Regions from separate parts of the Marinilactibacillus sp. GCM10026970 genome, predicted to be linked through region 1. Evidence: predicted binding sites of a transcription regulator. Region 1 holds the regulator's gene; the other holds the start of a gene.
The links. Region 1 encodes LexA, which represses DNA repair genes until DNA is damaged. Its sites were predicted from a motif close to CNAACANNTGTTNG; they were not measured.

Region 1 (6,207 bases):
CCCATTGATGGCTGACGGAAAAGCATATAGTGAAGCGACTCAAAAAATCGTAGAATACGCTAAAGATAAAGAAGTAGATATGATTGTTGGACCTGAGGCAAGAGGTTTTATTGTTGGTTGTCCTGTAGCTTTTGAATTAGGGATAGGCTTTGCTCCATGCCGTAAAAAAGGTAAATTACCTAGAAAAACCATTGAAGTGAGCTATGGCTTGGAATATGGTAGTGACGTTCTTCAACTACACGAAGACTCAATTAAACCTGGACAAAAGGTCTTAGTATGTGATGACTTGTTAGCTACTGGTGGAACAATTGCTGCTACGATAGAGCTTGTTGAAAAACTTGGCGGTGAAGTTGTCGGAACAGCATTCTTCATCGAATTGAAAGACCTTAATGGTCGAGATAAAATTAAAGGTTACGATATCTTCACTCTAATGGAGTACTAAAATTAAAAGTACTGTATGTGTCTTAAGACTGAAAGTTGAAATCAGTCTAGGACAGTACAGTACTTTTTTATTGATTTTCAAGTAATTTCTTTTTGTGTGCATTCCCCCATTGATGAAGCGCATCAAGAATGGGTTCCAAGGTTCTACCATACGTAGTGACGGAATATTCCACTCTAGGAGGAACTTCTGGAAAAACTTCTCTGGTAATAATTAGTTGAGATTCCAATTCACGTAATTGTTTAGTCAACATTTTTTGTGTGATTTCCGGAATGGCTCTCTTGATTTCGCTAAAACGCATTGGACTAGTGTGCATCAAATTCAATAAAATAACAGGGGTCCACTTACCAAACAAGATGTCTAAAGGTTCGTTTACTTTGCAATGTTCTGGTTCTAAATCAGATATCAACTGTATACCTCCTATAGTATATTAAGTATACTATAGCACTATAAAGTACCTACTTCAATAGGTAGAGAATCATGATATAATTAACTTACTAATTATAAGAGGGATGATTCATTCATGATCAACAACCGAATTTTACCAAATATTGATAAAAGTAAAGGACTTGAGTTTGGTTTATATACACTTGGAGACCATTTACCAAATCCACATACTGGAAAAAGAATTTCTGCGCAACAAAGAATCAAAGAAATTATAGAGACAGCTGTACTGGCAGATGAAGCTGGATTAGATATTTTTCAGCTTGGGGAGTCTCACCAGGATCATTTCTTATCACAAGCGCATATGATCATTTTATCAGCTATAGCACAAGCTACAAATCAGATCAAAATATCATCAGGGTCAACAATTATCAGTACGTCTGATCCGGTTCGTGTTTTTGAAGATGCCGCAACAATCGATCTATTATCTAATGGTCGTATGGAAATCGTAGCGGGCCGTGCTTCAAGAATTGGGTTATACGAGTTGCTAGGATATGATCTTAGAGATTATGAAGCATTATTTGAAGAAAAATTCGACTTATTAGTAGGAATCAACGAAAATGAAAGGTTGAGTTGGAAAGGGGAATACCGTGCACCTTTAAATGATGCACACGTTATACCTAGACCAGATAATGACCAGAATGGCCTACCAATATGGAGAGCAGTGGGCGGCTCTTATGCTTCTGCACAAAAAGCTGGATCAATAGGTGTTCCAATGTATCAAGCTCACTTGGGCGGACCGGCATCTGAATTCAAGAAGCCGATTGATCTTTACAGAGAAACAGCTGCAGAAGCTGGTTACGATATTAAAACATTACCAGTAGCAACAGCAGGCTTCTTTTATGCTAGTACTAATAAAATGGACGCCTTTAGAGAATACTATCCCCACGTTAATGAAGGTATGAAAAAAACAAATGGACAAGGATTTCCTAAGCAGGCATTTGCTCATGGACAAGACTACAGAAGTGTCATCAATGTAGGAGACCCTGAATTGATCATTGAAAAAATTCTCTATCAGCATGAGTTATTTGGAAATCAGCGTTACGTTGCTCAACTGGATTTTGGTGGAGTTACCATGGATGATATTAAGAAAAATATTGATATCATTGGAGAGAAAATTTTACCAGCGATTAGAAAGTACACTAGAAAATAAGGAGTAGATTAGATGAATATCGTCGTATTGGCAGGTTCAAATGTAGGAGAGAAGTCTTCTATAGTGGCTGATAAAGTCATGACTGAACTTAACGTAAAGTATGGCGTAGATCATTCGTATACGCTATTAGATCTAAAAGATTATGAGATGCAATTTAGTGATGGAAGAAATTATCTTGATTATACTGGGGATAATAAATTGATCACAGAAACCATAATGGGAGCGGATATTCTTATAATTGCGACACCGATATTCCAAGCATCCATACCTGCTGCATTGAAGAATGTCTTTGATTTACTACCGCAAAGCGCTTTACAAAATAAAGTTTCGGCAATCATTGCAACAGCAGGTTCCAATAGACATTATTTAATACCTGAACAGCAGCTTAAGCCAATCCTCAGCTACATGAAATCTACTATTGTTCCAAATTATGTTTTCTTGCTAGACACAGACTATACAGCTGGAAAAATTAATAACGACGATATTCATTTCAGACTTGAAAAACTGATTGAGGATACAATTGTACTGGCTACCGCTTATAAAGGAATTTGGGAAGCTCAAGAAGAAGCATATGGATTCTAAAAAAGGCAGACATGACTATGAAATGTTTTACCTTCATAGCATGACTGCCTTTTCGTTTTAACCTATTTTAGTAGATATGTGATCTGTATAAAGAAACAACTTTACCTAAGATAGAGACATCAGATAATATAATCGGATCCATCGTATCATTTTCTGGTTGAAGGCGAATATAACCTTGTTCTTTATAAAATCTTTTACATGTTGCTTCTTCGTCATCAGTCATCGCAATGACGACGTCACCGTTCTGGGCAGATTCTTGTTTTCTGACAATCACTTGGTCACCATCAAAGATTCCAGCATTGATCATACTGTTACCACGGATCGTCAACATGAAAAGATTGCCTTTTTCAATTTCTAAATCATTAGGAATTGGGAAATAATCCGTTGCTTCTTCAACAGCTAAGATAGGTTCGCCGGCGGTAACAACACCTAATAACGGAATGTGATTTTCAAACTCATCAATTCCAATTTTGATCAAACCTTCTTTAGTGAATTCAATTGCTCTAGGTTTTGAAGGATCTCTCAAAATAAAACCATTTTTTTCTAGTCTAGCTAAATGACCATGAACAGTAGAAGTGGAAGACAATTCAGTAGCAGATCCAATTTCTCGAACAGTAGGTGGATATCCTCTTTTGTTTACTTGTTCATGAATATAACGTAAGATTTCAATTTGTTTTTCGCCTTTACGGCCTCTAGTAGTCATATTGTAACACCTCATCCCTTCAAATTATCGTTTAAATTAAGTATAATAGTAGTCTAGTGTATGATTAAGTGAATAAGAGTTCACATTGTTCGTAAACTTTAGTAAAATTATATCATATACCGAACATCTAATCAAACGAATGTTCGAAATAAGCTAGAATTTCCCTAGGAAATTAGATTCTTAAGCACATTTGTATTACAATGGTTGTTCGCAATAGGTTGCACTGAAAGAAAATCTTTAGGTTAGAAAGCCTAATAGGAGGATATAAAATGTTAGCAAAAGAGCAATTGGATAGAATTAATGAATTAGTTAGAAAACAAAGAAGTGAAGGATTAACGCCGGAAGAAGCATCTGAACAGAAAGATCTAAGAGAAAAATACATCAAAGCTTTCAGATCTGGTATGAGAAATCATATAGAGGGAATGAAGATTGTAGATCCAGAGGGTCAAGACGTTACCCCGGAGAAACTTAAAGAGATTCAAAAAGACAAAGGAATTCATAATAGAGACTAATTTCTTTTTAATTAAAGATGTACGGACAAATTTACAGATGTTCTATGAAAGCGTTGAATAAAACTTATATAAATAGTACAATGATTAGGAGCGTTACCACTTTTAGCAATAGGAAGGAATGAGTTACTTGTTTGATAAAACTGATCAAATGGCTGTAGATACAATTCGAACTCTTAGTATTGACGGCGTTCAAAAAGCAAATTCTGGACACCCCGGATTACCAATGGGGGCTGCACCAATGGCTTACACACTATGGACACGTCACTTGAATGTTAATCCAAAAAATTCGAAATGGTTCGATCGCGATCGCTTTATTTTGTCTGCTGGACACGGATCGATGTTACTTTATAGCTTACTGCACTTAGCAGGATATGATGTAACAGTTGACGATTTGAAAAATTTTCGTCAGTTAGATAGCCGTACACCAGGACACCCTGAAGTACATTATACTGATGGCGTTGAAGCAACGACTGGTCCTTTAGGACAAGGCGTAGCGAATGCAGTAGGTATGGCTATGGCAGAAGCGCACTTGGCTTCAACCTATAACCAAGGAGACCACAACATCGTTGATCACTACACATATGCACTATGTGGAGATGGGGACTTAATGGAAGGCGTATCTCAAGAAGCGGCTTCTCTTGCGGGACACCTTAAATTGGGTAAAATGATCATGCTTTATGATTCCAACGACATTTCTTTGGATGGACCTACTTCAAAAGCTTTCACTGAGAACGTTGGGAAACGTTTTGAAGCTTATGGATGGGAACATATTCTTGTTGAAGATGGTAACGATTTGGACGCTATCGATAAAGCCATTACAGCTGCAAAACAATCAACGGATAAACCAACTTTAATTGAAGTTAAAACGGTTATCGGCTTTGGTGCTCCTAATGCAGGAACACATACTGTTCACGGCGCTCCTCTTGGGGCAGAAGGTGTAACAGCTGCTAAAAAAGCTTATGGATGGGAAGGCGAAGACTTCTTTGTACCAGAAGAAGTTGCACAAAGGTTCAAAGAGCTTATGGTTGATAAAGGCCAAAAAGCAGAAGCAGACTGGAACAAAGCGCTTGAAGATTATACAAATACGCATTCAGAACTTGCTGAGAAATTCAAGTTAGCATTAAGTGGAGAACTGCCAGAAAACTGGGATGAATCATTGCCAGTTTATTCTGTAGAAGACAAAGATTCTGCTACAAGAGCGACAAGTGGAGAAGTATTGAACGCATTGTCTGATTCAATTCCAAACCTTTGGGGTGGATCTGCTGACTTATCTGGTTCAAACAACACGATGATGAAAAATCAAACTGATTTCCAACCAGGTCAGTATGAAGGAAGAAATATCTGGTATGGTGTTAGAGAATTTGCGATGACAGCTGCCTTAAACGGTATCTTATTACACGGAGGAACAAAATCATACGTAGGAACATTCTTCGTATTCAGTGATTACCTTCGTCCAGCTGTTCGTCTTGCTGCTCTTTCTAGAATCCCTGCAATTTATGTATTGACACATGATTCAGTTGCTGTAGGAGAAGATGGTCCTACACACGAGCCGGTTGAACAATTGTCAAGTTTCAGAGGCATGCACAACCTATCTCTTATTAGACCAGCTGATGGAAATGAAGTAGCGGCTGCTTGGGAGATTGCTTTGAAATCTACTGATAGACCTACAATGCTTGTGTTGACTCGTCAAAACCTGCCTGTTCTAACGAACTCTAAAGAAATGGCTAGAGAAAATGTTAAAAAAGGTGCATACGTTATTTCACCTGCTGAAAATGAAACACCAGAAGGTATTTTAATTGCTACAGGTTCTGAAGTTGCACTAGCAGTTGAAGCTCAAAAAGAGCTGAAAGCACAAGGTAAAGACGTTTCTGTTGTTTCTATGCCAAGTACAGACTTGTTCGATATGCAACCTGCTGAGTACAAAGAATCCGTATTGCCAGCTTCAGTAACAAAACGTGTTTCCATTGAGATGGGTTCATCATTTGGATGGGATCGTTACACTGGAACTTATGGTAAGAGTGTCGCAATCGACAAATTTGGTGCAAGTGGTAATGGATCAGCAGTAGTAGAATCTTACGGCTTCACACCAGAAAATGTTGTTCAAACATATCTATCGTTAGGCTAATCAAGATAACAAATTAAAATAATAGAGATCAAACTGGATTTCTACTTCAAAAGAAGAGAAGGGCTGCCGCCCTTCTCTTCTTTTGTACTATTAGTTCAAACAGCCTATATGAGTGTTTTGAAATTTAAAATTCACTTTTGGTTTATTTTTCTGTCTAAGTTGTGTAGAATAGTTGAGTGAGTGTTTCGAATCATACTTGCTTTACTAGAAGCTCAAAAGATGATTTTGAATATACTAGAACGTATAGAA
Region 2 (6,207 bases), on a different contig from region 1:
TTATTATTCCACTTCAGTATATGAAATAATTCCACGTTACGTATCTGATCAATCTTAATTCTTTAATTCAGTATTTACAAACACAATCTGAATAGAATGATAGTATAATAAGTGTAACTATTTACTTGAAAGGAGAACTCGATGTCTAAACAAAGATATGAAATAGGATCCGTAGATTACGAAGAAATAGAAGTAGAACTAGCCGATATTATTGATGAAAAAGGTAACTTAGAAATTATAAGGTATTAAAAGATTGTTGATAATAAAATTATATATTATGACTTTCAATTTGCTGAAGATAATCTAGTAGACGGAAAAGCACATAAAATGACCGCTTATGAATTAGGGGGGACTACAAAATCAAAGTGGAAACTTATATTTTGGAAAGGAAGACTATTAGTTAAAGAGTAGTACATAAAATTACAAAAGAACTCAGTACTGAATTGTTAAAAATAACTAAAGTTTATTGTATATTTACAATGAGGTCTTGATAGGGATAATTGTTTTATTTTAAAAATAATTAAATTCATGAATTTTTCATGCACTAGCAATTTTTAAATAGCAAAAAAGCCTATCACATAAGGATAAGCTTAAGTCAGTTCGAATCCCTTATTCTCCTTTCAGATAAAAAAAGAATAACTTATACTATTAAAAACTGTCTGTTAACGTTTGATTCTAAACATTAACAGACAGTTTTTTGTATAGCTTGAAAAGTTCTATAAGATTATACTATATTCAAAAAATAGAGTTCAAATAAACTATTGGTGTTTCAGAATTTACTGATTCAGAGACAAGAAAGTCATTGCATAATAGTAATCATGAAAATCACTTTTAGGCTAATTCAACAGAGACTTATAGTAGCCGTTTGACTATTTTTCAAGTGCGTAATTAGTTTCTAAATGTTCATGACCGTTATCTGTTAAGGTATAAACAAATAATACACCATTGTCTAGTTTTACTCTTTCAATGGTTTTAACACTTGAGTCGACTCTGGATTCGATATTAACTATTGTAGCATCCAGTGCATCATAGTTGAAACTTGATAGGAACATGATCGCTCACCTCCTTATAAGCTTATAAAGGGAATATACCAAAAGATGTCAAAGGAGATGCTCATATTGATTTTAAGGGCAGTATAGTTAGGCTATTCTTTTTTGCTAAAAAAATTCAAAATGGGAAAATCATTTTTTAGAACTACAGTATGCAGATATTCAATTCCTTAACTTTTATGACTCGTTTAATAATTGGATTATACTTTAACTTCTAAAACGATTTATAAGGTTTTTTATTGAGTATTATATTAAAACAATCTATCTTCAAAAAATACAATTGCTATTCTTAAATGTACAAAAATCAATCGCTAGAAATCTCCTTTTTTACAAAGGGAGTTATTAATAAATGTCAAAAATATTAAAATGGTAAATTCTCAAAAATGCTGTTAAATCAGTTTTATTTGTATTTTTTTGGATTTTCGTCACAATATTTATAAAAAAATATTAATAAATATAGTATAATCTGTCTTAACAAATGACAGAGGTGAATTAACATGGTATTAACTTATGATTGGGTCATGAAAAAGTTGAATTACGATATAGAAAACATTTGTGGAAATCAAACTATCTTTGCACTTATTAACGAAGAGGGATATTATAGCAATTATTTTTTAGAGGCAGATAAGGCTCCTTCGCCATATGAGCTGCAGCTATATAACCAGAGTTTAAAAAAACTAACTTTGAAAGAGTTGCATACTAAAGTTCATTGTCCGAGTGGTGCTTAGTAGTAATCAAGTTTTATTTTATCGACTATTCATTCTCATGTTTGATCATACAAAAGTGTAGGGTCTATTTTTTTCCTATATGTGATTAGGTGTGTTTACTTAAAGTTGAGATTAAACTATATAAAGTTGTTCAAGATGACTCATTTTGATATCATTATTCATATAAAGGTTATGCTTGTTTATCTCAAAAGAGGGAAGGTTTTAAAAAAATGAAGCGGGCGACCAAAGAAAGAATACTTGAAACAGTAAAGACTATACTTATCACCCTGACATTGATTCCAATTGTAGAAAGGATACAAAAGCAGGAAGTGAATGTCTTTCTGTTCATTTTTTTGGGAATTCTTATTGCTTTGGGCTCATACATAATTCTTACTGTGATTTTCAACAAGCTATTTTTAAAATAATAATGGAACCGTATTGACAAAGGGAAAAAACTCCTGTAATATATCTCTTGTTGATGCAATTTTATTATTGCTGTTACAAAAGTCAAGGCCCCTTGGTCAAGCGGTTAAGACACCGCCCTTTCACGGCGGTAACACGGGTTCGAATCCCGTAGGGGTCATCCATTTTTCAGGCGCAGTAGCTCAGTTGGTAGAGCAACGGATTGAAGCTCCGTGTGTCGGCAGTTCGACTCTGTCCTGCGCCATGAAGCGCAGAAGAGTTCTTGATTTAGCAAGAGGATAGGGGTATAGTTTAACGGTAGAACAATGGTCTCCAAAACCATCGATGTGGGTTCGATTCCTACTACCCCTGTGGTTCAATTAAATATTATGGCGATTGTGGCGAAGTGGTTAACGCACCGGGTTGTGGTCTCGGCATTCGTGGGTTCGATCCCCATCAGTCGCCCTTTGATTTTTGGGCTATAGCCAAGCGGTAAGGCAGCGGGTTTTGATCCCGTCATTCCCCAGGTTCGAATCCTGGTAGCCCAGTAACGAAAAAAACGATATCTCAATTTGAGATATCGTTTTTTTATTGTCTACTTTTTGCGAATGGGAGACGGTGACCTTTGTAATTGAAAATCTGTCCAAAATAAGAAGGCTTTGCTAGTACGTTATAATTTAATACAACGAACTGGTTTCTATTATTAATTCTTCCAGTCAGTGAAAGACGTGTACCTTTTTCAACTTCGTAAAGAAAAGCATAGGCTTGTTTACCTGTAATCAGGCAGTTAAGTTTGTGTGTAGGTGTAGAAAAAGTGAATCTGCATAAGGGGATAGCATCAGTTGTTTTAAGAACTTTGATTTCTTCTGAAATAACGTATCCTTCAGTCATGATAACATTCATGTGTAACCCTCCAAAATTAAATATTAACCGAACGTTTGTTTATATTAAAATTATAAACAAACGTTCGGTTAAAGTCAATGCTTAAGGGTTGCTAATGAATGAGTCTGTTGAAATCTGCTTCTAAATCGTTTAGTATTGAATTATTCGAAATGAAAATATAGTAATTTAAAGAAAGAAAGATAAAGATGAGCAAAAATAAAAGTAAAGTGATGTTAGGCATTGGAATTCTTTTAGTTCTCCTTGGCGGATATGCATTTTTCCTTGATCCTATTATAGGTGGAGTCGGTTTTTTATGTGGTATCTGGACAATGTTTTTAGCAATAAAAGCACTATGTGGAAAACCATTATTTAAGAATTCAACTGAAGAGGAAGACGAAAAAAGGTAGCCCGAGGGCTACCTTTTTGTTTACTCATTTTCTGAATCTTCTTCGGGTGGGGTAGTGGTATCTTCATCATCAGAATCACCATTATTATTCCCGTTATTCCCTGAGTTATTGTTTCCATTGTTACCGTTATTGCCGTTGTTCGGGTTATTATTCCCACCGTTATTAGCGGGTTCTTCTGGTTCTGCATCATCATCTTGAGGATCAGGAACATCTTCGGTGTCTTCTTCAGTATCCTCTTCATTTTCAACAGGTTCTTCCGTGTCTTCCTCGGGCTCTTCAGGTTCTTCTTCTTCCTCAGGCTCTTCTTCCTCAACTTCTGAAATCGTAAGAGTCGTTGTAGCAGCAGGTCCGGTTTTCCCGTATGCCTGAACAGAAAGACTGATTTGCATCGTTCCAGGATCCGGATCAGAAACAGTGTAAGAAGTTTCACCCGTAGTGATCTCTTGACCATTTACAGTCAGAAAGTAAGCAAGTGTTTCTTCTTCATTTGTTAACTGGTATTCGTTCCAATTAATAGTGACTTCATTTGCTTCTTCATTGTAGCTTGCGCTTAGTCCACTTGGAGCAGATAATTCCTCACCAAATGAAGTTGAAACGGCAGAAGGTTCAGTACCTGCTACAAATAATTCCGTTACGATTGAACTCATTGGTGTATTTGGTCCAGGTAATTTAGCTGGGTTTGAACCTTTTTCCACTCTAACTTCAGAGACAGAAGAGGGTTTAGTCCAGTCCCTATTATCTAGACCTTGAGAAACTTGGCTCATCAGAGCTTGATAGATGTCTCTTGGCAATTGTCTTGTACCATCATTGTTACTCAACCAGTTGCCTTGTTTTAATCGCTTGTCATAACCAGTCCAGACAGATAATGAGTAGTTGGAAGTATAGCCAACATACCATGAATCTGGAACGGCATCTGAAGGAATGTTATTTTCTTCTATTTCTTTGGTTGTATAGTTAGTCGTTCCAGTCTTACCAGCTTGGGGAACACCAGAAATGCCGACTGTACTATTGTAATTTTCAGCGACATCTTTCAGCATATCTGTTACCATATAAGCCGTATAATCAGACATCGCTTTATTGGTTTCTGGTGTTAAATCAATTTCTTGACCATCTTGGGTGGTCACTTTAGAAACTGTGTACGGCTCTGTATAGTTACCACCATTTGCAAAGGCCGAGTATGAAGCCGCTAATTGCAACCCAGAAACTTTTCCACTAATAGCATTTGAAGGAACAGGTTCAGAAGAATCAGAAATCTCCGCAGGATCTATGCCCACGCTTGTTAAAAACTGTTTGATATCCGACATTTCCAACTCTTCAGTGAACAATCGAGCGGTTGGGATATTTCGTGAATCGACCAAAGCCTCACGCATACTGATTTGTCCTTTATAGCGACCATCATAGTTTCTCAGTGGTGAGCCATCAGGGTAATTCCATTCTTCATCCACTAACTGGTGATAAGTCGAAAATTGTTTAGATTCAATTGCAGGACCGTAAGTCGTTAAAGGTTTAATGGTTGACCCAGTTTGACGATCAGTCTGAGTCGTTCTGTTTGTCAGTAACTGTCCTTCTTGTAAACGACCTCCGACAAGTGCTTTAACCTGGCCAGTATTAACGTCAATTAAAGATATCGCTGTTTGCAGTTCCTCGTCTGGGAAAACAACATAATCATTCGTGTTCGCTACATCAAAGGCAGCTTGTTGTGCGTCCATATCAATATTTGTTTGAATCGTTAATCCAGCAGTTTGTGGATCTAAACCAGTTTTTCTTCTAGTTTCATCTAATACTTCAACTAGATAACTATCAAATACTTGATTGTTTTGTTCCTCTTCCGTACGGTCTTTCAGCCCTTCAGTAACAGGTATCGCTTTAGCTGTTTCTGCTTCTTGAGCAGTGATATGGCCTTCATCCCGCATAACATTCAGTACAACGTTACGACGATTTTCAGCTGCCTCAGGATCTACATAAGGATTATAACGGTTGGGAGCTTGAGCCATCCCAGCAAAAAGCGCTGCTTCTTGAACTTCTAGTTCAGAGACTGGCTTGTCATAGTATTCTTCAGCAGCAGTAGAGATCCCATAAACATTACCCCCTAAATTAATTTTGTTCATATAGAGTGTAAGGATTTGTTCTTTTGATAGTTCACGTTCGAGTTGAATGGCTAGCCACGCTTCTTGAGCTTTTCTTCTCAACGTTTGATCTTCTCTAGCAGTTGAAAACACAGAAAGCTTGACCAATTGCTGAGTCAAAGTACTACCACCACCGGAAATACGTCCTTTGTTGGTTACGAAGCCCACAGCTGCTCGAGCGATACCAACTGGGTCGATCCCGAAGTGATTATAAAAGTTTTGATCTTCGATCGCAGTCATGGCTTCTTTCATGACTGCTGGATAATCTTCTGCAGAAGCATAATCACGATTTTCTGCACCTAGCGTATAAAAGACTTCGCCGTTAGTAGCTAGAAGATCGGTTGAAAAGTCACCGTTTAAGTTTTCATTAGTGATTTCTGGAGCACTGGACGCGTAATAAGCGAAAAGTCCACCACCGGCAACAATGGCTAAAAGAAATAGTAAGACTAAAGAAAGAAAAATCCTCTTAAACCAAGATTTCTTTTTTTCTGTTTTCTTTGGCTGTTTTTTATTCTGTTTTTTAGTTTGTTTCTTTTTCTGCTTGTTTTGAGTACGAGACATGTTTTGTTCAGACATAAGTTTCTCCTTTACTGTTCGAAATGTTCATTGAAGCATCCAGGATAAAGGCTATCAT

Region 2: a site for LexA is predicted at 3,115-3,128, ahead of ACFP65_RS06065 (ssDNA-binding protein). Genes of this name have one in related genera too.

The regions. Positions count from the first base shown of each region.
Region 1 covers NZ_JBHSUL010000034.1:68,956-75,162, reverse strand. Annotated here, with positions in the region: gene ACFP65_RS11145 (adenine phosphoribosyltransferase) at 1-442, shown strand, start outside; gene ACFP65_RS11140 (winged helix-turn-helix transcriptional regulator) at 510-848, opposite strand; gene ACFP65_RS11135 (LLM class flavin-dependent oxidoreductase) at 963-2,036, shown strand; gene ACFP65_RS11130 (NADPH-dependent FMN reductase) at 2,049-2,618, shown strand; gene lexA (transcriptional repressor LexA) at 2,686-3,321, opposite strand; gene ACFP65_RS11120 (DUF896 family protein) at 3,591-3,833, shown strand; gene tkt (transketolase) at 3,952-5,958, shown strand.
Region 2 covers NZ_JBHSUL010000017.1:101,453-107,659, reverse strand. Annotated here, with positions in the region: gene ACFP65_RS06100 (hypothetical protein) at 870-1,052, opposite strand; gene ACFP65_RS06095 (hypothetical protein) at 1,547-1,777, shown strand; tRNA gene ACFP65_RS06090 (tRNA-Glu) at 2,268-2,339, shown strand; tRNA gene ACFP65_RS06085 (tRNA-Phe) at 2,351-2,423, shown strand; tRNA gene ACFP65_RS06080 (tRNA-Trp) at 2,460-2,530, shown strand; tRNA gene ACFP65_RS06075 (tRNA-His) at 2,551-2,623, shown strand; tRNA gene ACFP65_RS06070 (tRNA-Gln) at 2,634-2,706, shown strand; gene ACFP65_RS06065 (ssDNA-binding protein) at 2,747-3,061, opposite strand; gene ACFP65_RS06060 (hypothetical protein) at 3,247-3,447, shown strand; gene ACFP65_RS06055 (transglycosylase domain-containing protein) at 3,468-6,149, opposite strand.